One region of the Dehalobacter sp. DCM genome, then DNA from elsewhere that is predicted to be linked to it. Evidence: riboswitches for the same ligand, from Rfam matches in the RefSeq annotation. Region 1 holds a riboswitch; each other region holds the start of a gene.
What was found. A riboswitch is a leader RNA that binds a small molecule or an ion and turns the genes downstream of it on or off. The one in region 1 is predicted to bind cyclic di-GMP.
Positions count from the first base shown of each region.

Region 2: it holds a riboswitch for cyclic di-GMP, as region 1 does, so the genes downstream of both, LPY66_RS19380 (transglutaminase domain-containing protein) here and LPY66_RS04260 (prepilin peptidase) in region 1, are expected to answer to the same signal.
Region 3: it holds a riboswitch for cyclic di-GMP, as region 1 does, so the genes downstream of both, LPY66_RS18605 (HD-GYP domain-containing protein) here and LPY66_RS04260 (prepilin peptidase) in region 1, are expected to answer to the same signal.
Region 4: it holds a riboswitch for cyclic di-GMP, as region 1 does, so the genes downstream of both, LPY66_RS07495 (sensor histidine kinase) here and LPY66_RS04260 (prepilin peptidase) in region 1, are expected to answer to the same signal.

Region 1 is NZ_CP092282.1:874,182-879,788, reverse strand. It holds gene LPY66_RS04285 (AAA family ATPase) at 1-10, opposite strand, end outside; gene cpaB (Flp pilus assembly protein CpaB) at 57-761, opposite strand; gene LPY66_RS04275 (TadE/TadG family type IV pilus assembly protein) at 781-1,821, opposite strand; gene LPY66_RS04270 (TadE/TadG family type IV pilus assembly protein) at 1,825-2,271, opposite strand; gene LPY66_RS04265 (Flp family type IVb pilin) at 2,422-2,583, opposite strand; gene LPY66_RS04260 (prepilin peptidase) at 2,654-3,325, opposite strand; cyclic di-GMP riboswitch class I at 3,431-3,515, opposite strand; gene LPY66_RS04255 (IS1634 family transposase) at 3,824-5,539, shown strand.
Region 2 is NZ_CP092282.1:4,150,398-4,156,004, reverse strand. It holds gene LPY66_RS19390 (sortase) at 1-64, shown strand, start outside; gene LPY66_RS19385 (BTAD domain-containing putative transcriptional regulator) at 194-1,474, shown strand; gene LPY66_RS19380 (transglutaminase domain-containing protein) at 1,695-2,585, opposite strand; cyclic di-GMP riboswitch class I at 2,691-2,775, opposite strand; cyclic di-GMP riboswitch class I at 2,871-2,955, opposite strand; gene LPY66_RS19375 (cell wall-binding repeat-containing protein) at 3,049-5,142, opposite strand.
Region 3 is NZ_CP092282.1:3,970,893-3,976,499, forward strand. It holds gene ppdK (pyruvate, phosphate dikinase) at 1-994, opposite strand, end outside; gene LPY66_RS18595 (pyruvate, water dikinase regulatory protein) at 987-1,817, opposite strand; gene LPY66_RS18600 (helix-turn-helix transcriptional regulator) at 1,852-2,490, opposite strand; cyclic di-GMP riboswitch class I at 2,887-2,970, shown strand; gene LPY66_RS18605 (HD-GYP domain-containing protein) at 3,054-4,115, shown strand; gene glyS (glycine--tRNA ligase subunit beta) at 4,306-5,607, opposite strand, start outside.
Region 4 is NZ_CP092282.1:1,586,215-1,591,821, reverse strand. It holds gene LPY66_RS07505 (hypothetical protein) at 1-339, opposite strand, end outside; gene LPY66_RS07500 (response regulator) at 358-981, opposite strand; gene LPY66_RS07495 (sensor histidine kinase) at 978-2,708, opposite strand; cyclic di-GMP riboswitch class II at 2,776-2,859, opposite strand; gene LPY66_RS07490 (prepilin peptidase) at 3,059-3,724, opposite strand; gene LPY66_RS07485 (phosphate ABC transporter substrate-binding protein) at 4,043-4,852, opposite strand; gene phoU (phosphate signaling complex protein PhoU) at 4,889-5,554, opposite strand; gene pstB (phosphate ABC transporter ATP-binding protein PstB) at 5,569-5,607, opposite strand, start outside.

The sequences.
Region 1 (5,607 bases):
TTTTTTCCATCTGCTACTTCCTTCCCAGGAAAGGATTTCAGTCGTGATAACATTTATTACTCTTTGTAATAGTACACTATATCCGGCGGATTAACGATGGTCTTATCCGCGGCTGAACGCAGAACCAGCTGGTAGTCTCCTTTGGTTATACCATAGTTGACCTTTAAAACATCCTTAGCTGGAACAGCTAAGGTAACCGCGGTGTATAGCTGAGACCCATCTTCAGGGGATTGCTTGAGTCCGATTTCTAAGACCTCCAGATTTTCTGCGACCATCGTGGCCGTTGTGACGGTTTCGTTCTTACTCTGTATTCTTAAATCAATAGTCATGATAAGATCAACGCGATCCCCTTTAACAAGAAATCCGGATACGCCGTCAATATCATCCGTTCGGATGGAGAGGGCCCGATATCCTTCTTTGACAGCATAGGCAAGCTCTACGTCACGATCTGCCTCACCCACCAGCTTCGACGTCAATAGTTGCTCCTGGGATTCTACCGTTACTTTCGTGACCCGCCCGACAATACTGTTTCCGTCCTTTACCGCCAGCGGATTAACGGCTTCCGTGGGCATATTCTTTACTTCGACCATCTCGGGTGTGATCTTTGTCCGTTCCGGGATCTGGACTTTGGCGACGACGACCGGTGTTGTCCCTCCCAAGGCATTCTTCTCCACCTTCTTTTCCAAATTAGAAAGAAATAAGAAGCCCGCCATTCCGGTTATGACGGCCAGTAATAGTGCTAAGATAATAAGCTTTTTCACACCAATCCTCGCCTTTCCATTATTCTACAAGCATTAAGGTCTGCAGCCAGTTAAAATCGGACTCGGTGACATCGCCTCCGCTGGCTGTGCCCGTACTGAGCGATTTTACATAGATCCCAACGATCGCATCAGAGGATTTTTCTTCCTCGGTACGCGGTTGCAGGAGAAAAGCAGCAAAACCATCCACGCGTATCGTTTTTTTATCCACAACGGTGTAAACCGGTATTTTCAATATACTCGGGCAGCCATATACATAATTCTCCGGTGTACAAGCTGGATAATGAGGGCAGGCATGCGCTTCATAAATTTCATTGCTGATACCCACTTTGGCCCCAAACCCCTTAAATAATATATCGTTAACTTTTACAACCCCGGTATAGCCCAATGGTCCTAAATCCCGACTATAGTCCACACCCTGGCCGCCTTTTCCGTCATAATCCAAAATGCTGTAAAACGGTCCGATGCCTCCGCCGGCGCTGTTCTTCAATACGGCTTTTTGTATACCGTCAGTTAATTGTTTCTGAACAATTTGCTGGAACTCTACTTTTTCCACGCCTAAGGGAGTCAAACCTGTGGTTTGCTCAATGGCGGACATCTTGACCATGGCCTTTTTGGTGAAGTCTAAAGAATCAACGCCAAAAATACGGGCAAAGGACGTATCCACACTGCCTTGGGTTTGGATTTGTATATTGGTGTAATAGTCAAAAACCGCACCCCCCAAAGTGACATCGCTTGCAGATAATGTATCACACCCATTGATGCTGGCATATTGCGCGGCTTTTTCTTTTATCGCATTAATAGCATAATAATCATCGACTCGAACCGGGAGCTGTCTCCCGGCTGAATATGCCGCAGCATCAATCGCTTTCTGCATTTTCCCCATGCTTAAATAGGCTGTACCCATATCTAGCGACAGGGCTGCCATTCCTAAAATGGCGACCATGGCAAAAGCGACGATAACAGCCACGACACCCTTTTCATTTTTCACTGCTATGGATAGGTATCGTTTTAACAGAATTTTAAATTGTTTGGTTTTATATGTAATAGTGATGTTTCTCAATGATTATTCCACCTTCATCGTACATGAAGAATCGAGATGAATTGTATCGCCTTGGACAAATACTCCTACAATCGGTGTCAATATGCTGACGTCGCTGGAAGTCAATACGGTGACATTGCCTTCCCTCGGATAAGTCGTATTGGAAAAGGTTACCGTAACCACAAGTGATCCGGAGATAAAAGACGGCGTCAATGCCTTCGTATAGTTCTGGATATTGGTTACTGCATTGGGTTCTATGGCATGAACAATCGCATACCGCGCGCCTTCTCTGGCACTGTGATCGACTGCGTTCTGGTTCATCATGATCCAGCCGAAGTCAATAATCCCCCCCAGAATAAGCAGAAGTATCGGAAGGATGAGTGCAAACTCTGCCACAGCCTGCCCCTTATTCCCTTTTATTTTTTTTAACAATTGTTTCAGCAATGGGATCATTCCTTCCGGATCAAGCATTTGCTGCAATCACAGCCTTCGTAATCCTTCGAAAACCGCAATACAGCCAAATAGTGCTTTAGCTGCACCCCGAGTTCATAAGATCAACAGAGCGCAGCTAAAACAAGGTGTTTCACCACAGATCAAATTCAATTTAAGCCAATTTAGGGATTACAATTTGTTGCTGACATTATTAAACAGGTTGGCAATCTTCGGTCCGAGGATAACTAACGCGACAACGACAACGATAGCAATCAGTCCGATGATAAGTCCATACTCGACCATACCTTGTCCGTCTTCCTCTTTAAAGAATCTTTTCGCGATTTGTTTCATTTGGGTTCTCCTCCTTTATTAAAACAAAATAATTATTTAAGATCATTGGTTTGGATTTATACCTGTACGATTAGAGCGTAAATAGGGTAATGAAGCTAAAGAGATTCTGTCCTAATGCCAAATTATAGATCATAACCGCCAGAGCGCCTGCTGCCATGAAAGGACCCAGCGCCAATCTTGTTTTCAAGCCCCCTTTACGGGTTGCGATTAGATAAAGCGTAAACAGGATAAGCAGGGCAACCATGATAATAACTGATAGCAGAACGCCATGGACACCTAATATATACCCGACCACTGCAGAGAATTTGAGATCACCAAAGCCAGCGCTTTTGCCAACAAGGAAAGGAAGCATAAAGACGAAGAATCCGGTTGCGAGTCCAAATATCGCTGGAAGAATACTGTTGATTTGTCCCTCAGCAATAAGTACGCCGGTATGAATAATTAGAAGGGACAAGAGCAACTCATTGGGAATCTTCTTGATCGAAATGTCTATGGCGGATATAATAATGACCACCGAGATGACCAGTGCACATTCGATGGCTCTTGCGCTAAGGCCATCTAAAAGGTACACAGCAAGCCAGCTTAATCCATTGAGCAGCGCCCAGACCATGCTGCGGAGAGGTGTTCCCGTAAATTTTGGGGTTTCGATTTCCTTCACTCTTCTCTTCACGAGAAGAACTGTGATCTTCTCCATGAGTAAGCCGGCGAGTATACCGGAAATCAGAATAATGAATGCATTCATTGTATAACCCTCTTCGTGTTCAAATCGACATACCTTTTCAGCCTATACAAAAAGCCCTCTTTAGGGGGTTACCTAAAGAGGGCATATATACTGATGTCCTACACTTTCGGCAACCCGGCGACCATAACCCGAAGGTTTTAGGCCCGTAGCTTTGCGTCCTTGCCTTTCGACAAGTTTGCTATTATCGATTTGTGAGGTCATTATAATACATTATTTCAGCTTTGTAAATATTCTTTTTAAAAAATTTTGCAATTATTTGAAAAATTTTATAGGACCTGTCGTAATTCCGTACTTAACGTGTTATCTATTGAACCCAAGCCTGACAGATCTTTACTCCCTAATTCAGAAGCAATAATTTAATAATAAGTGAGCAATAGCCTTGCAAATGCAAGGTTTTTTTAATATATTTTTAGTCAAATTAAATCATATTTATATGGCGTAATGTAACGTATTGTGATATAATTAAGTATATAGTCTAAGTGAACGCGAGGTGTTTTCATGTATTTAAAAAAAGCATTTCACTCTAAGACAGGCAGAACCTATTTGTCAGCTGCCACAAACTTTTATGATCCTGTAAGAAAACAATCGCGAACGCGAACCATTGAATCGTTTGGTTACGTGGATGTCCTTGAAAAAATATATCCCGATCCAATTGAACACTTCACTTCAGTCGTTGAAAAAATGGATGCTGAGGAGAAGCTATCTAAATCCATCGATCAGATTAAGATTAACAGGGCTGCTACTCTAACTATTGGTAATATGAACAGAAAGTATTTCGGCTATGCTGCATTAAGTAAGATATATCACGATCTTGAACTCCATACTTTTTTTGTTAACAGGGCGCGGAATCTGAATATTGAATATATCCTGAACAATGTTGTTAAGTTATTGATCTTTGAACGCCTTAGAGATCCGGCTTCAAAGAAAAAAGCCTTCGAGAACAAAGACCGGTACTTTGAAAATATGGATTTCTCGCTGGATAATGTGTACGGAGCATTAAGTATCATTGCCAAGTACCGAGATGACTTACAGGTCCATCTCCATAACAAGGTTAAAGCTCTCTGCGGCAGAACGACAGAGTTGGTATACTACGATGTAACCAATTACTATTTCGAGATCGACGAACAAGACGACATGAAGAAGAAAGGTGTCTCTAAAGAACATCGCCCTGATCCAATCATTCAGATGGGTTTATTTATGGATACGATGGGTATCCCAATCTCCTACAAGCTTTTCCCGGGAAACACCAATGACTGCGAAACGGTGCGTCCCATGCTGGCTGAGCTGAAAAGAGAGTATGACATAGGTCGTGTTATTATTGTCGCCGATAAGGGAAACAACACAGCAAAGAACATTAACTACCACGTCATGCGCGGCGACGGGTATGTGTACAGCCAGACCGTTCGAGGGGCTCATAAGGAACTGAAAGACTATGTCTTTGATGAGGACGGCTATACTTGGATCGGCGATGACTACAAGATTAAATCACGAATCTATCCCAGAGAGATCAGTGTCGTCGGAAACGACAATAAACCGGTGAAAAAACGCATTGATGAAAAGCAGATCATTTTTTATTCAAGAGACTATGATCGACGTGCCAAAGCTGAAAGAGAACCGGCTTTACTTAAAGCGATGGAGCTTGTAAGAGACCCTGGTAAGTACAATAGGGCCACTTCCTACGGTGCTGCCAAATACGTTAAAAATCTTGAATACGATAAAGAAACCGGCGAGATCATTACCGCAAACAAACGACCGGTATTTGATGAGGCAAAACTTCGGGAAGAAGAAAAATTTGATGGGTACTATGCCATCGTTACCAGTGAACTGGATAAGTCTGATACGGAAATCATCGAAATCTACCGTGGGCTTTGGCGGATTGAAGAATCTTTTAAAATCACGAAGAGCGACCTAAAAACCAGACCGATTTACCTTTCCAAGCAAGACCGCATAGAATCGCACTTCCTTATTTGTTTTATGGCTCTGGCCATCATTCGGATTCTTCAGCACCAATTTGATGGAAAGTATTCGGCAACGCACATTCTTGATAGCTTACGAAAAATAGAATGTACGCGAGTAGACAAAAACCTATACATCTTTGATCATGTTGATGAGATATCTTTAGCATTGAAAGATGTCTTGGGCGTTGATTTTTCAAAAGAGTTCCTCACGCTAAAAGAGATAAAAAATATTTTAGCTGATACTAAAAAGAGCTAAATTACACCATGAGAATTTGATAAAACAAAAACAGCGCTATCCTTTATATACCAAGGGTTTGCGCTGTT
Region 2 (5,607 bases), 1.2 Mb from region 1:
CCACACCAAGACAGAACGGCTTGCAGTCAGGGCCGAACTGGAGAAGATAACCGACAAAAAATAATGTCGAAACCAGTTGGTTTAATCGGATTAAATTTTGTTTGCTTGGATTAAAAGCTGTATTGTAGAAACAAATGAGTTAATATATAATAAATTAACACAAATAGTAAAATTATGGGTATGGAAGAAAAAAATGATACATGCAATTGAAACCGACCAAAAACCATATAAAGATGATCGGATCATCATCCGTACCTTTGGGCAGTTTTCTGTCAAACGAGGCGGTACTGTTTTGTCTGCAGAATCCCATAAATCGCAGAAGATGTGGGATCTTTTTAAGTACTTTATAACCAATCGCGGTAAAAATATCATGCCGGAAACCATCCAGGAAACGCTGTGGCCGGATCAAGACTACGAGTATTCCAATAAAGCGTTTCGGACGATGATTTATCGGCTGCGTAAAGAATTAAACAAAGGGGAACCGGATGAAGCCGATGCCAAAGACAATGACAGCCAATTGATTATTTACTCCCATGGCTGTTATGGCTGGAATCCGGATGCCAATTTCCAGCTGGATATCGACGAATTCGAGAAGAATTATGCCACAGCCAAAATGAGCAATGGGTCCGATCTCGAAAAAGCCCTGAGCTGCTACCAGAGCATACTCGCCATGTATCAAGGGTGTTACCTGTCGGAGTCCATGTATACCGAATGGACGATCCCGCTCCGAAATCACTATCGCCGCTTATATCTCCAGGCGATGGAAGATTACTGCGCCCTGCTGAATGATCGGGGCCAGGTCAAAGCAATTATTGAAGTGTGTGAAAAAGTTATTTTAAACGAGCCTCTGGAAGAGGAATTTCACATTCTGCTGATGGAAGCCCTGCTGAAAGAGGGAAAAGTAAAGGATGCCCGCCAGAACTATGAATACATAACCAGTAAGCTGTATCAGGAGCTTGGTGTCCGGCCGTCGGCCGAACTGAAGAATCTGTACAACCGGATCACCGCCAAGGATAAATCTGCCCGGGCGGATATTGACTCCGTGCAGGAGGAAATGACCAGCAGCAATGACGACAGCGGACCGTTCTTCTGCGATAAAGAGACCTTTAAGTCTATCTATGATCTGGAAAGACGCCGTGTGGAACGTAACGGGCAATCCGTGTTTACCGTGCTTTTATCTCTCCAGCTGAGCGGCAGGGCGGAATTGGATCGGAGCCGCGCCGACAAAGCGTTTGCGATCTTAAAAGATATCTTAGCCAGAAGCCTGCGTAAAGGTGACGTCTGTGCGATGTGGGGCGAACTGCAGTACATTCTGATCCTTCAGGGAATCAATGCGGAGAATACGAAGATGGTTGTGGGTCGTATCGAGATGGCCTTCCGTGAACTGACCCGGCAGAATGAAGTTGTTTTGCGTGCGCGGTATCAGCCGATTGTGGCGAACCAGAATATCAGTGATTATTTTAATAAGGAATAAAAAACTATCCTGCTCCGCTGACGCTGGCATACATTGCTTTGCCTGATCTTATGTTTTTGAATGTTGGTTTTGTATGTTTGATTTGTATGATTTGTTTTAAGAGTTAAAAGAAAGCCGCTGCGTTTGCAGCGGCTTCTTTCAGTGGAAATGTATATGAGTAGTCTATGGTCAATGTTAATTGTTATGTTATTATGATATCTTCCGGATAGTCAATGATTTATTAGTAAAGCGTTACTTTCGTCAGCTGGTGTGTCTTATTGAATGTTGCGGGGTTCATACCGATATATTTTGATGTGCTGGCGACAACGAATTTGCTGTTTTTGATATAGCCGGCATCCCAAGTGGTGTCGACACTGAGCCATTCGCCGTCAACGTTAACTTCATTCCAGGCATGCAATTCATATTTCTTTTGGGAACTGCTCCAGGCATTTCCGTATACGACCCGGGTCTCGATGCCGGAGGCTCTGCATAAGGCTGCGAAAGCGAAGGAATAGTCACGGCAGGTACCCAGTTTTCTGTTGATAACATCCGTGGCGGAGTAATTGCCGATTTTCCCGGCGTAGTAGGCTTGGGTGTCGTACTTGATATTCTTGGTAACCCAGGAATGGATCGCTTTGACTTTCTGCATTTCGGTCATGCTATCGGTGGTCAGAGAATTGGCAAGATTGATAACGGCTTTATTATCGCTGTTGACCAGACCGGATGGCGTCAGATTGAAATAATCGTCTGTGGATGTATTTTGCACTTCAAAACGGATGCGTCCGTCAAATTGCTTGTTATTGTCGCCAACCCAGACGGTATAAGTACCTGCACCGAAGCGCAGCCAGATTTCTTTGGAAAATGAGCCATTATAAACGGTGATCGGATAGGTGGTGATCTCACCGGCCGGACCGCGCAGGCATACCCAGACAGAGCGCAAGGAGCTTGTTCCGGCAATGGTAAAGGACCGGTCATATTGGAGATTATTGGCTGAAGGAGAAGTCACTTGTACCGTTTCAGTCTGAAAACCGATACTGTATGCTGCCTCTGCTTTGGCACTGCCCAGCGGCAGGAAAAACAAGGCGGTCAGAATAACGGCGATTACTTTTACGGTGATATTTTTCTTAAACATATGTATCCTCCTTCTACTTGCTCGTCAAATCTTGAAAATATAAACGCCCGCTTCGGGGGTCACCTAAAGCGGGCGTTTAAACAGCATAGACTGCTGTCCTGCACTTTCGGTAACCCGGCGACCATACCCCAAAGGATTTAGGCCCGTAGCTTTGCGTCCCCGCCTTTCGACGGGTTTGCCAGTATCGTTTTGCTGTTATTTAGTTTGATGGTGTTGTTTCATGAACAGAAAAAACACCTGACTCGGATGCCGAATCAGGTGTTATCTTTACCTATTAACTCCACTTTCGGCAACCCGGCGACCATATCCCGAAGGATTTAGGCCCGTAGCTTTGCGTCCTTGCCTTTCGACAAGTTTGCTATTATCGCTTTGTAAAGTCATTATAATCCATATTTTGAGTGAATGCAATCATTTTCTTAAAATATTTTCAATAATTTGCCATAACCTATTGATATATTACTGCTTAGACTCTTTCCTTTAACAGCGGATAGAGCTCCGGCGAGCTGACCGTGTTGATCCATCCCATGGACCAGCCGCCGATTCCGCCCAGATTGTATTGATCCATGATATCCAGTTTCACGCTCCAACTGAGACGGTCATCAAAATAACAGGTCCGGTTATAGCCGTTCTCATCGGTATACTTGAAAGTGGGGATGCCCACCGGGTCTGTCAGGGTTGTGTAACGGGTGATCGTTGCACCGCATTGTTCTGCCGTTTGCGTGGCCATTGCCCAGCCAAACGTTTTATAGAGCCATTTTGTCGGATCGGTGGTATCCTTGCGCCAAGCTCTGCCGTAATAAGGAACGCCCATCAGAATCTTTTCCGAAGGGATCTCGGTCACGGCATAGGATATGACCTTCTTCATCCAATCCGGCGGTGCGATGGGTCCGGGTTGGGAGGTCGAGTAATCATAAGTCATGATTTGGATATAGTCGGTGTACTGAGCCAGGTCCGCGTAATTATACTCGTCATACCACCATTCCACGGCAGGATCTGTTTTGGACATGACAGAGACCATCACCAGCTTGCCAATGGGGTGGAGGCTGGCATAGAGCTCCTGCATTAAACTGGTAAGCCCTGCTTCGGATTTTTCCGATAACGCTTCCATATCAATTAAAATACCATCCGCATTGGTTTCTTTTACTACCTTTAAGGCACTGGCGGCAAATGTACTGCGTTTCACGGGGTCCTGCAGCATTTTGTCAGCGGTACTGCCGCTGGCCATGGCCATCGGAACCACACGGGCACCGTTGCTCTGCCCCAAGGAAACAAGGTATTTGGGTATATCAGAACTACTGAAACGATAGGCAAAACTGCCATCCGGGTTAATAGAGGTAATACTGCCGTCACTCTGTCTAGCTCCCAAAAAATTGGGAACTAATATATCGATATAATCCCCGACGTAGCCGGGCACATAAGAAAGCTGTGTTTCGTAAGTTGACGTGCTGGCATAGCCATCCCAGAACTGCAGGGAGATACGGGAAGTAATTTTTCCTGTTCGTATTATATTTTGCACTTTCGGATTAATCACATCCCAGCCGCCGAGCAGATAGAAACTGCTGACGCTGCTGCGGTTCGTATTAATATAGGATGCGGTTGGCGTATTGAGCAGTTTATTTTCGTCTTTGGGTACCAGCAGGATCGGATTATTATTCCGGGCTGCCAGGACGGATCCGGCCAGGGCATCCGGGAAGTTATCGCCGGTGGCTACGATGATCTTATCTTTATTAAAAGGAAGAGTGTTTAAGATGGCCACATTGGTCTTATAGCGATCCAGGTCGCTGATCCGGGTTACGTTATAAGAGGCTGCTTGCAGTTGAGTCGCTATGTCTTTGCTGATGGCGCTCTCACCGCCGATTAGGGTGATTTCGGTGACACCCATTTTCTTTAAGGCATTCAGGGTTTCTGTCGGGACTTTTTTGGTGTCCGTCAGCAGGAGCGGAATACCATTGGCGGCCGCGTAGGAAGAAATGCTGAGTGCATCCGCGAACACCTGACCGGAAGCCAGAAAAGCCCGCGAACTGTTTTCCACGGAAGTGATGGCGATATTGGCGGCAGTCTCGTAACGATTGCTTCCCTTAATGCGCACAGTGGAAATGCCATTGGCTTTGAGCGCGCTTTCCACATCCGCTGAGATTGCACCGGTCCCGCCCAGAATAAACACCTTGGAGGTATTCAGGCGTTTCATTTCCTGCAAAACCTCCGGACGCAGGGTTTTGGAATGAGTCAGCAGCAGAGGCCCGCCACCGACCACCGCGCTGTTGGCCAGGACTGCTCCGGCCAGTGCGTCAGGAAAAGCATCCTCACGTGTCAACACTACATTGTATGCATCCGACCAGTTATTAGAGGATATCTCCACCGCCGTTTCGGCCCGGCTGTCACCGGCGAAACGCGTATAAGTCTGAGAGATACCGTCTTCAGCGTATGCCTGGGGGATGGGACTGATGGTCCCCAGTAAAATATTCGAAGCAATAAAAGAAGCCAGGGTCAAAGTGGTAATTCCTTTTTTCACCAGCCGCTTCATTGCTGTTTCGTGCCTATTCAGTTTAATGAACATATGCTTTCCTCCATCTGAATGTTGTCTGTTTGGGTTTTCTATTCTATTTTTTGGAACATGGAGTTCCATTTTATACTAATTCTCCGAAAGGGGCTTAAATCCTGTTTGTAAAAAAAGGAAAATGTTTTATTTTGGCGAATCATAAAGAACTATCCGTTCATTTGCTGATAACTAATCGCTAATTTGGGGTAGGTCTGTATGTCACATGCCGCTTTCGGCAGATAGCGCCATCCATGAATTTGCATTACGGAAGTTAAAATTCTTTTGCCTTCCTTGGCGAATTGCAATCGTTAACAGGAAGTTCAAATTCTATTACCATCCGTGGTGAATTTGAACTTAGGACCATCCATGGTCCGTCATCCATGGACCGTTGCGCTGCGCAATCCATGCTCCGCTTGACGCCGGTATGTGACATACAGACTGCTCTTAAGAGAATGGAAGATATATGGAAGATTTGTTGATGAT
Region 3 (5,607 bases), 1.4 Mb from region 1:
GTCTGCCTTTTTCGATGGTAAACTCAATATCCTGCATATTACGGTAATGATTTTCCAGGAGAGCGGCAATATCACAGAACTGTTGATAGATTGCCGGATTTTCACTCTGCAGACTGTCAATGGGCTGCGGTGTACGGATACCGGCCACAACGTCTTCACCCTGAGCGTTCATCAAATATTCGCCATAGAGATGTCTTTCGCCGGTGGATGGATTTCGGGTAAAGGCAACGCCTGTTCCGGAATCATTGCCCATATTGCCGAAGACCATGGACTGGACGTTAACGGCTGTGCCGTAGCTGTCTGGGATACCGTTGGCTTTACGGTAAACGATCGCCCGGTGATTATTCCAGGATTTAAATACAGCGGTAATCGCCTGTCGGAGCTGCTCATACGGATCATCCGGGAAAGGAACGCCCGTTTCCTGTTTGACCAGTTTCTTAAATTCAAGGACCAATTCCTGAAGGCTTTCCGGTGATAGCTCAGAATCATAACGGACACCTTGTTTATCTTTCACATCTTCCAAGATATTTTCAAATTTATGGCTGGAGATACCAAGAACGACATCGCCGAACATCTGGATGAAACGACGGTAGCAGTCATGAGCAAACCGGGGATTACCAGTTGCTTCGCTGACACCGTTTGCGGTATCCGGATTTAAGCCGAGGTTAAGAATGGTGTCCATCATCCCGGGCATGGAGATCCTGGCACCGGAACGAACAGAGACTAAGAGCGGATTTTGTGGATCACCGAATTTCTTGCCGCTTTGGTCTTCAACATCGCGAATCGCAGGCAAGATTTGTTCCCATAAACCCTCCGGCAGCTGTTCACCCTCTTCATAATATTCAAGGCAAGCTTCTGTCGTTATGGTAAAACCCTGGGGGACGCTCAGACCGATATTGGTCATTTCAGCCAGGTTTGCGCCCTTGCCTCCCAAGAGGTTTTTCATACCGGCACTGCCCTCACGAAATAAATACACATACTTCTTATCAACCATTACTCTTCAACTCCCCATTAATTGTTACTTTTTGCAGAATCAGGCTGGCGGTTTCCTCAACCGCCTTATTGGTGGTGTCTATGATAGTGCAGCCAATCTTTTTCATGATCTGTTTGGCGTAATCCAGTTCTTCCATAATTCTGTCAAGATTGGCGTAGTCCGCGGAGGGGCCAAGTCCGAGTGTTTTTAAGCGTTCACTGCGGATCTGGTTTAATTTGTCCGGACTGATGATGAGTCCGAACACTTTGTTTTTTTGGACCTGATATAACTCTCTTGGCGGGGATACTTCCGGTACCAGCGGGATATTGGCTGTCTTTATCCCCCGGTGGGCTAAATACATGCTGAGCGGTGTTTTGGAAGTCCGTGAAACGCCAATAAGCACAACATCAGCAAATAACATGCCCCGCGGGTCTTTGCCGTCATCATATTTGACTGCAAATTCTACCGCCTCTACTTTGCGGAAATATTGTTCGTCCAGACGGTGGGTAATATTCGGGATGTTCTTGGGTTGAAGTCCTGTTTTATGACCCAGTGCGGATATGAGAGGACTTAGGATATCGATCGTTGTCAGGTTCTTTTCCTTGGCCCGCTTTTCAATGTAGTTTCTCAAGTTGGTCAGTACGAGAGTATAAACAAGGATCGCCTGTTCCTCCACAGCCTCTTCCAGAATCTCGTCAATATGTGTTTCATCCTGGACATAAGGCACCCGGCGGATTTTTGTTTTAATACCGTTAAACTGGGCCGCAGCTGCCCGGCTGACAAATTCAGCCGTCTCTCCAATCGCATCGGAAATCACGTAGATTACCGGGATTTGTTCTGTCACCCATCCATCCTCCTCACTGATTGTATGGTTTCCTTCAGCATTTCATACCTAGTTCCACAAACAGGTTCGTGACATTGGTTTTTGTAAATCGGCCAATGACTTCATAGCTTTCCTGTCCATTCTCGTTGATATAGTTTTCGACGACGGGCAGCGAGTCTACCTGATGGTGAACAAGCTTCTTGGCGGCCTCGAGAACGGATTCATCAGCCGTTGCCATGATGATATTCGGCATCCGCGTCATGATGACGCTGATAGGAACCTGATGCAGATCCGTATGCCCTAACGAAGCCTTAAGAATATCTTTGCGTGAAACCATACCTTTTAGTTCATGCCTGTCATTAATGACGATCAAGCTTCCCACATTATTGGTGAACATCGAAACGACAGCATCGTAAATAGAGATCGATTCTTTAACCGATGCCGCAATCGATTTGAAATCGCCGACCCGGAGCTGCTGCATTCTTAACGCGATGGGTGAAGGTCCGGTGTCTTCGTTGTAGAAATAGCCAACACGCGGCCGGGCTTCCAACACGCCGGCCATTGTTAGGATTGTCAGATCAGGGCGCAATGTGGCCCTATTGGTTCTCAGCTGGCTGGCAATCTGTTCTCCCGTCATCGGACTGGTTTTTTTCACGAGTTCGACTATTTTTTCTTGGCGTTCCGAAAGCTGCATATCTTCTCACCTTCTGATCATCGGTAATTACAGTGTACCTTGGCTGACGCCAAGTCTGGCGGCAGCTCTAGCTGAACTTAGATATACCATCTCTCAATTGTGATTACATAATTATATCGATACACCTTAATAATATATCACATTTAAATATTATAGACCATTTCTGCTAAATGTACAGCCTAAAATTTACGTTTTTTGGTCGGAATGTGTTATATTATTTGTTGCTGTTGTGATATGCATTCAATAGCATCATCCCAAGGTGTCTATAGTAAATTGGACGGACATGTTAACAGAATGGAAAAATAATTTGTTTTTCATGAAATATTTCTTGAAGTTACTGCATTGGAAATGCTACAATTATTTTACAATTTTCACTAAATTACAATTAAATTAGAGCAACGACAATAGCAAACCTGGCGAAAGCCAGGGACGCAAAGCCATGGGTCTTCCGGATATTCCGATGACTGCCAGGCCGCCGAATCCGCTCAGGTTTGTTATTTATGTCGCCATACCCTTTTGTTGGCGATTTTTTGTTAACTCCATTTCAGAAAGGAAGAATACCGTTGCGCCAGATAAGTGTTAACCGGCTTCAACAAGGTGCTGTGCTTGGACGGACGATTTTCTCACACAGTGGGCGTGTCCTTCTCGGAAAAGGTGTCATGCTGACCCATTCTTATATCGACCGTTTAAAAGAGCTGGGTATCAGTATTGTCTATGTGGACGATGAGGAATCGAAAGATGTCGTCATCGAAGACGTTATTTCCGATGAAAGCCGACGGGAGGCCATTAACACCTTGGAGCATTTTGCGGAAGCAGTTAGGATCGGCAAAGAGCTTAGTGGCTTTCAGGTGAAGAAAGCGGTCAATAACATAATAGGAGATATTCTGTTTCAAAAAGATATCTTTATCAGCCTGACGGATATGCGCAGTTATGACAATCAGATCTATACGCATTCTGTGAGTGTTTGTGTCCTTTCCATCATCATCGGTAAGGCACTGGGACTGGATAAAGAAACTTTGGAAGCGCTGGCAACCGGTGCTTTGCTCCATGATATCGGAACCGTCAAGCTACCCAAGGATTTACTTGCTAAACGGGATGTCTTTACTGCCAAAGAAACTGAGCTGTACCAAACCCACACCATCCATGGCTATGATATCCTTCGTACCAAAAACGATTTGAATTTACTCAGTGCCCATATCGCGCTGCAGCATCATGAGTGGCTGAACGGCAGCGGCTATCCCCGTAAATTATCCGGTAACCGTCTCCATACCCTGGCCCAAATCGTCGGGCTGGCAGACTTCTATGATAACCTGGTTAATGACGGTCCAGGGCATAATCGGATCGTGCCCCACGAAGCCTGTGAAATCGTAATGGGGTGTGCCAATAAGCTGTATTCGCAGCAGCTGATTGTTACATTTTTAAAGCATATTGCTGTTTATCCCACAGGCTGCACAGTCAAACTGAGTACCGGCGAAGTCGGAATTGTTGTCGACCAAAACAAAAGTCTGCCGATGCGGCCAATCATCCGGGTTCTCATGTCCGATAAGGAGATGTCGCATGTTCAAGCCAAAGAATATAACCTGATCGAGGATCTGACGACCTTCATTGTGACTATGGTTGAGTAGACTGTTTTCAGGGGACAAATAATAAGTAAAAGTAATACTTTCTGACATACGAAGAAAGGCCGCTGTCTACGAGTAATTCGTTTGGCAGCGACCTGTATTAATATTAATTTGGTGTTCAGTATATTAACTGGAATAGAAATCGATACTGAGATTAAAAAACAACCTGAACCAATGGGGAAAATCCTGACACTTAGGCCAGCAGACTGAGATCACCCAAACAGCCCAGTGTATTGACACATTCCTTAAGCAGCCCTAAACGGGCATTTCTGACCGTAACGTCATCGTCCATGATCATGACATCCTCGAATAACTTTTCGATCAATGGAACGGCTTGCGCCGCAATGTGATAAGCTTGAGTGAATTCGGCAGCACGTAGGGCATCACTGACAAGGGGTGCTTTTTCCTTTAGGAGTGCGGCTAATTCGATTTCCGAGTTTTCCTTAAGATCAGCACTGTTCCATCCATCGGTGGTGGATTTTTTACTGAGGTTCATACAGCGGGTATAGGCATTGAGATAGGGAACAAAGTCATTTTGTTCTCTGTTCTTGGCCAGCGCTTGTGCTTTTTTCATCGTTCGGTATGGGATATCGGCGCCACCGGCAATCACCGCATCGATGATATCATAGCGCAGTCCGGATTCCTGCATAAGGTAACGGATTCGCTGCCCAAAGAAATCGATCAGGGCTGGTTCGATATCCGCTAAGGGTTCTAATGGAATACCTTGTTCCACAAAAATTCGATAAGAAGCTTCGATCAACTGCCGCAATGACAGATCAAGTTCATCTTGGATCAGCAGTCCAACGATACCCAGTGCTTGGCGTCTCAGCGCATATGGGTCTTGGGAGCCTGTCGGCTGAATTCCGATACCAAAAGATCCGACAATCGCATCCAGCTTATCGGCAATACTCACGACTTTTCCGGTATACGACACCGGCAGGACATCGCCGGCAAAACGCGGGCGGTAATGTTCCAGAATCCCAGCGCATACTTCTTTCGGTTCACCGTTTCCTGCGGCATAATAAGCGCCCATGATCCCCTGCAGTTCAGGAAAATCATAGACCATATGCGATACGAGGTCCGCTTTGGCTAATAGCGCCGCACGGTCGACCAGTTCTGTTTGCTTCGGATCGAGATTCATCGCGCTGGCAACTGCTGCTGCCAGTTGACGTAACCGTTCCACACGTTTCCCGACTGTACCGAGCTTTTCCTGATAGGTCACCCGGTTCAGTTTGTCGATATTGGTATGAAGCGGCTTTTTTAAATCTTCACGGAAATAGAAGGCAGCATCCTCTAAGCGGGCCTTCAGTACCTTCTTATTACCTTCCTTAACTAGATCAAGTGATGTGCTGTCCCCGTTACGAACCGTAATGAAATAAGGAAGAAGCCTCCCATCTTCGCCTCTTACTGGGAAGTAGCGCTGATGTTCTTTCATGGGTGTTGTGATGACTTCTTCCGGAAGTACCATATAGCTGACATCCACTTCACCAAGAAG
Region 4 (5,607 bases), 710 kb from region 1:
TTCCGAAGCCTGAGCTAATTTCACAGGAATACTTCCGTTATTAGCGAATTCATATTCCACCGTGCCCAGAAAACCAGGATCAACATTTCCCGCAATGGTCATAGTCGTTTTATCCTGATCGAACGTAACCTGCAAACCGCCGTTTTCTTCCGCCTCTTTATTGTCGGAGGCCGGGTCGCAAAAAGACACATCCAGACTACCGGTTCCAACCTTCGTGGTAATCTCCAATCCATTGGTCCAATAGGCATAACTTACTCCTGACAAACCGAGGGTGAAAATACAGGTAATAAATACGAACGTTCTGACAAATGAATGTCGTTTTTGTGTTTTATAAGCCAAGTCCAATCGCTCCTTTCCTTATCGGCTGTTGCACAACCCGTGGTCTCTGGCATATAACGCCGCCTGTGTCCTATCGGCAAGCTCCAGTTTAGCCAGGATTTGACTGATATGTTTCTTGACGGTGAATTCTGTAATAATTAACTTTTTCGCAATCTCTTTATTACTTAAACCCTCGCTCAGGGTAAGCAGAACATCCAGTTCCCGTGACGTCAATTGGTTGATCGTGTCGTTGGACTGGTTTTTCATCATAAACTCAATGGCTAACGGATCATAATATTTTCTTCCCCGATGGATCAGCCGCATGGCGGAAATGAGTTCTTCCGGGAAAGCCTCTTTTAGAATATAGCCATCTACCCCAATTTGATCCGCATTACGAAAGTCCTCTTTATTGACGGATGACGTCAAGACAACATACTTACATTGCGGCACCATTTCTTTGCATTTTTTTATCACATCCAAACCGGAAGAATCCGCAAGCCTTAAATCAATCAACGCCATATCCGGCTGGAGGGAACGGATGAGCTCGATTGCTTCCTCGGCATTTGAAGCCTCTCCGGCGACTACCATATCGTTTTCAGTTGAGATTACCGCATTTAATCCCTGACGAACGAGCGGATGATCATCGACAATGATTATTTTCATGCTACTACTCCCCTCTCTTCCTTAAAAAAATGAAGAGATCCAATATTTAACGGGAACCGGATGATGAGAGTTGTTCCTATCGTAATTTCACTGCGCAGATCAAACGTCCCATTGAAGGTCTGAGCCAGGATCTGCATGTTATGCAGCCCCAAGCCCTTACTGGTTTTATCCTTGAGGAATTTCTCAACATCAAAGCCATGTCCGTTATCCTGAATCATTAGTTCACACATGTCAATCCGGACCTGAATGTGCAGCTTCAGTTCGCTGCACCACCCGTGCCAGATGGCATTACCGCAGCCTTCCCGGATAATCCGGAACATGGCTTGCTTTAAAGGATAGGACAACAATTCCTCATCACCCTGGAAATCAAAGAGGACCTTGATGTCATTCAGACTGGAAAAATCACAAAGATACTTTTGAATACTTTCTTCAAAAACCCGTTCCCCTCGTTTACGGGTACTCAATCCGTAGATTGAAGTGCGCAATTCCGTACTGACATTCTTGGCCGTTTGTTCCAGCACATTGAGCTGCTGTTCGATATTTTCCCGGTTCATTTTCGGCCAGTTGCTGTTCAGCGCATGTATCCCATAGACAATGCTGAAAAGCAGCTGTGAGACGTTGTCGTGGAGTTCATTGCCGATACGGTTTTGTTCCTCCAGAATCATTAACTGGGACGATATTTTCTCGAAGTGATTCCTTTCCAGAACCATGGTAATAATATCAGCCAAAAATTTGATGAGTTCCTGATACAGATCCGGTTCATTCTTATCAACCAACTTAATGCCAAAATAACCATAAAATCTGGAAACGGATTTCAGCGAAACCAGCAAGTAGTGAACCCCCTGGAAACCAATAACCTGGCGGGCCGGGTTAAGCGCATCCGCTTCATTGGTTGTAAACCATGAAGTAATATGTTCTTTCAGACAGTCTTCATTTGGTTCAAAGACGCTGCCGGTCACCATACTGTCAGGGTCTTCTCCGAAAGGAGCTACCCAGATGAAGGCATACTTTGTTTGCAGAATATCATTGGCCAGTTTCACCAAATGTTTGAGAATATCCCGGGCGTTCTCCCTTGCTGCAAAAACTTCAATAATCCGGTACAAGGACATGATATGTTCCATGGAATTCTTGGCGCTGGCATTGGCCTGTTCCAGTTTGAGGTTCATACCGAGAAGTTCCTCTTTTTGTTTATGGAAAGCCTTAGCCTGATCATCCAGATGCTGAATCATGGTAAACAAGATGCGGATAGCGGCAACAATCAGGACGAATACCAGGATAATGTAACACTTTTCTGTGATCAGGTCCGGAAGTGCCAGACCTTGCGGATTGAACAAAAGCAAGCTGGTCACAGACGCAACGATGAGGTAAAAGACAAGATTAACGAAACAGTAGACCGTTTTGAAAAAAGCACATGTAATGAAAATCGGATTAATGGCATACCAGATAAATGGACTGTCCAATCCCCCGGTGGAAATCATCAGGATGGCGATGACCAGACTTTCGGCAATATTTACCCTCGCGACTGCCACTCTGGATTCACTTTTGAGATACAGACTGTTGATACTGATGGTAATAACCAAAAGAGAAACCACAACGGCAATGCAGTATTTTAGCGTAATTGCAGACGAATCCATCAGGTAGATCATCGAAGTCAAAAACCAGGATATGTATCGGTAACCGGTAATCGCGCGATACTTCGCATTCACTACTTTTTTTACTTCCAGCATGCGATATATTCCCCTCCTGCATAATCATCGCCGCTTCGTCATCCAAAAATAAAAGCACACAGCATCAGATGCCGTGTGCCGGTTTCACTACTCGCTCCATACAGTACAGAGTAACCATTGCATACTGTATATCATCGCATCACACTAAAATTAGTCTCTTATTTTTTTCTACCAGGGAAATGTTTTCATCCTCAACTCAATTATCCAGGTTATCTCGGAAATTTTCAATTACAAACTTTCTCAATTAATTCCAATAATATCCGACAGTTTGACAAAAATCAATCCTTTTTTTAGTAAATGAAACCAAGAGACCATACATAATTATACTTTAGTATACCTTTTAGCGATATTTATCGGATAATGAAATGCCAATACCACTCAATCATCATGTCACCAAAAAGGATGCTGCTCAATATCCCTATGACTAAGAACGGCCCGAACGGTATGGCTGTTTTTAGTTTTCCTTTGCCGGTTAATAAAATGATCACCCCAATGATCCCGCCGATAATGGAGCCCACCAGGAGCGACCACAGCGTCAGCTTCCATCCCATAAAAAATCCTGCGGCTGCCATGAGTTTAATATCACCGACGCCGATCCCGCCGCCGGAAAGGATGTATATGAGCAGTAAAATAACTCCGCCCGCGAAGAAGCCAATGATCTTCTCCCACCAGGAAATATCGTGGTTCAGGAATATGGCCGCAATACCAAGGACCATAATCGCATAAACACTCCAATTGGGGATAAGCATTGTTTTAAAGTCAATAAACGCAACCATCAAAAGAAGCGATATTGTGAGCATCGTACACAGCGCATATAACGATACGCCAAACTTCCAAACTGCAAAACAATAAAGAAGGGCATTGAAGATTTCAACGACTAGCGGTGCCTTAAGCCGTACGTTCTCTTCATCGATGGTCATTTGAATTATCTTTTTGACCAGCCGTCCAATAACCAGTCCAATCACAAACAATACAGCATAAAACAACCATTTATGTTCTACCAAAAAATTTTCCATCCCTTTCCTCCCTGTGACTACATTGAAAAAACAGGAAATCAGACAAAACCATGGATCAGATTGACTTTTCATATGATAATGGAATGAACAACTAACCGTTTGTTTTTCATTTACACTACAATACAATATATTTATGTTACCATAAATACATCGTGGTCAGTATACCTTATGAACTAAAACATACGATTTTGGGAAAAAATCAGCCGCTGACATATGGGTTTTAGAAACCATGTGCAGCGGCAAAACTTTTTTGTAATACCAGTTAATTATTCATGAATTATCTTGACATATGTGATTTCTTACTTTTCCACTTCAACCTTATTTTACCAGAACCAACCCTTCCTGCTCAATAATGCTTTGACCTTCTTCCGATAAAACAAAGTCGATAAAGGTTTTCACTGCACCGGCAGGTTCTCCTTTTGTCAAATACAGAAACGGACGCTGGATTTTGTAGGTTCCGTTAATCACGTTTTCTGCATTCCCCGCCACGCCTTCTACCGTGATCACTTTCACTGTGTCGTCAATGCTGGCCATGGATATATAGCCGATGGCGTTGGCATCGCCGGCCACAGCGGCACGAACCGCACCGGTGGTATTCTGGACCACGGCTTTATCACTGATGGCCGTGTCTTTTCCCATGACCAGTTCTTCAAAGGCGCCCCGTGTGCCGGATCCCGCTTCTCGGGTAACTATATTGATGGCCTGGTCAGCTCCGCCGACTTCTTTCCAATTGGTGATATCGCCGCTATAGATCTTTTTAATTTGCTCCAAGGTCAGATCAGAAACGGTGTTTTGGGGATTGACGGCCACTAAAATACCGTCTTTACAAATCACCGTTTCCGTCAGCCCGGCTTCATCGCTCTTCAGTTCCCGGGAGGATGACCCGATATCAGCTGTGCCTTCCTGAGCGGATTTGATTCCCGCTCCGGAGCCGCCGCCCTGGACATTGACCTTGATATCTTTATTTTTTTCCATAAATGCTTCGGCCAGTGCTTCGGATATCGGCTGCACCGACGTCGATCCCGCAACGGTAATCGTCGCCTGTTGTTGGGCGGTGCCGCTGTTGCCGCAGCCACTGACAGACAGGGCCAGAATCCCGGCAAGAATAAGTATCAATAACTTTTTCATTACTTCATGCATCCTTTCAATACGATTCATTTAGTATTAAAACTGATCATCGTTGAGATCTCTTCTTTTTCCTGTTGCCAGATAGATCGTCCATTCACCCAGGTTGGTTACATGGTCCGCTACTCTTTCCAGCGACAGCGCAACAAGCAGCAGATTGATGCCTTGGGCGATATTTTTTTGATCCTTTTGCATGAGGTGCAAGAGATCTTCATACACCAACGCGTAAAGCCTGTCGACTTCCTTCTCTTTAATAATAAGACTTTGGGCCAGGTCCAGATCCTTGTTCGTATACGCGGTAATACTGTCTCTCAGCATTTCCCGCGCCAGTTTGGCCATTTTTGGAATATCCACAAGGGGCTTAACCAAAGGTTCATCGCTCAACTTCAGGGTTATTTCAGCAATATCGACGGCGTGATCGGCAATCCGTTCCAGATCCGTCACTATTTTCAGTGCCGTGCCTATGGTTCTCAGATCGCCGGCCATGGGCTGCTGCAGTGCCAGCATCGTTAAACATTTGTCTTCAATATCCAACTGAAAATGGTCCACCGTGTCGTCATCGGCGATGACTTTTTCGGCCAATTGCAAGTCTCGTTCTTCCAAAGATTTAACTGCGGAGGAAATAACGCTCTCCACCAGGTTCCCCATCATTAAGACATCATGGCTCAGTTCCTCCAAAGACGATGCAAACGAATTTCGTGTCATACTATTTATCCTCCTTATCCGAATCTGCCGGTAACATAATCTTCTGTTCTCTT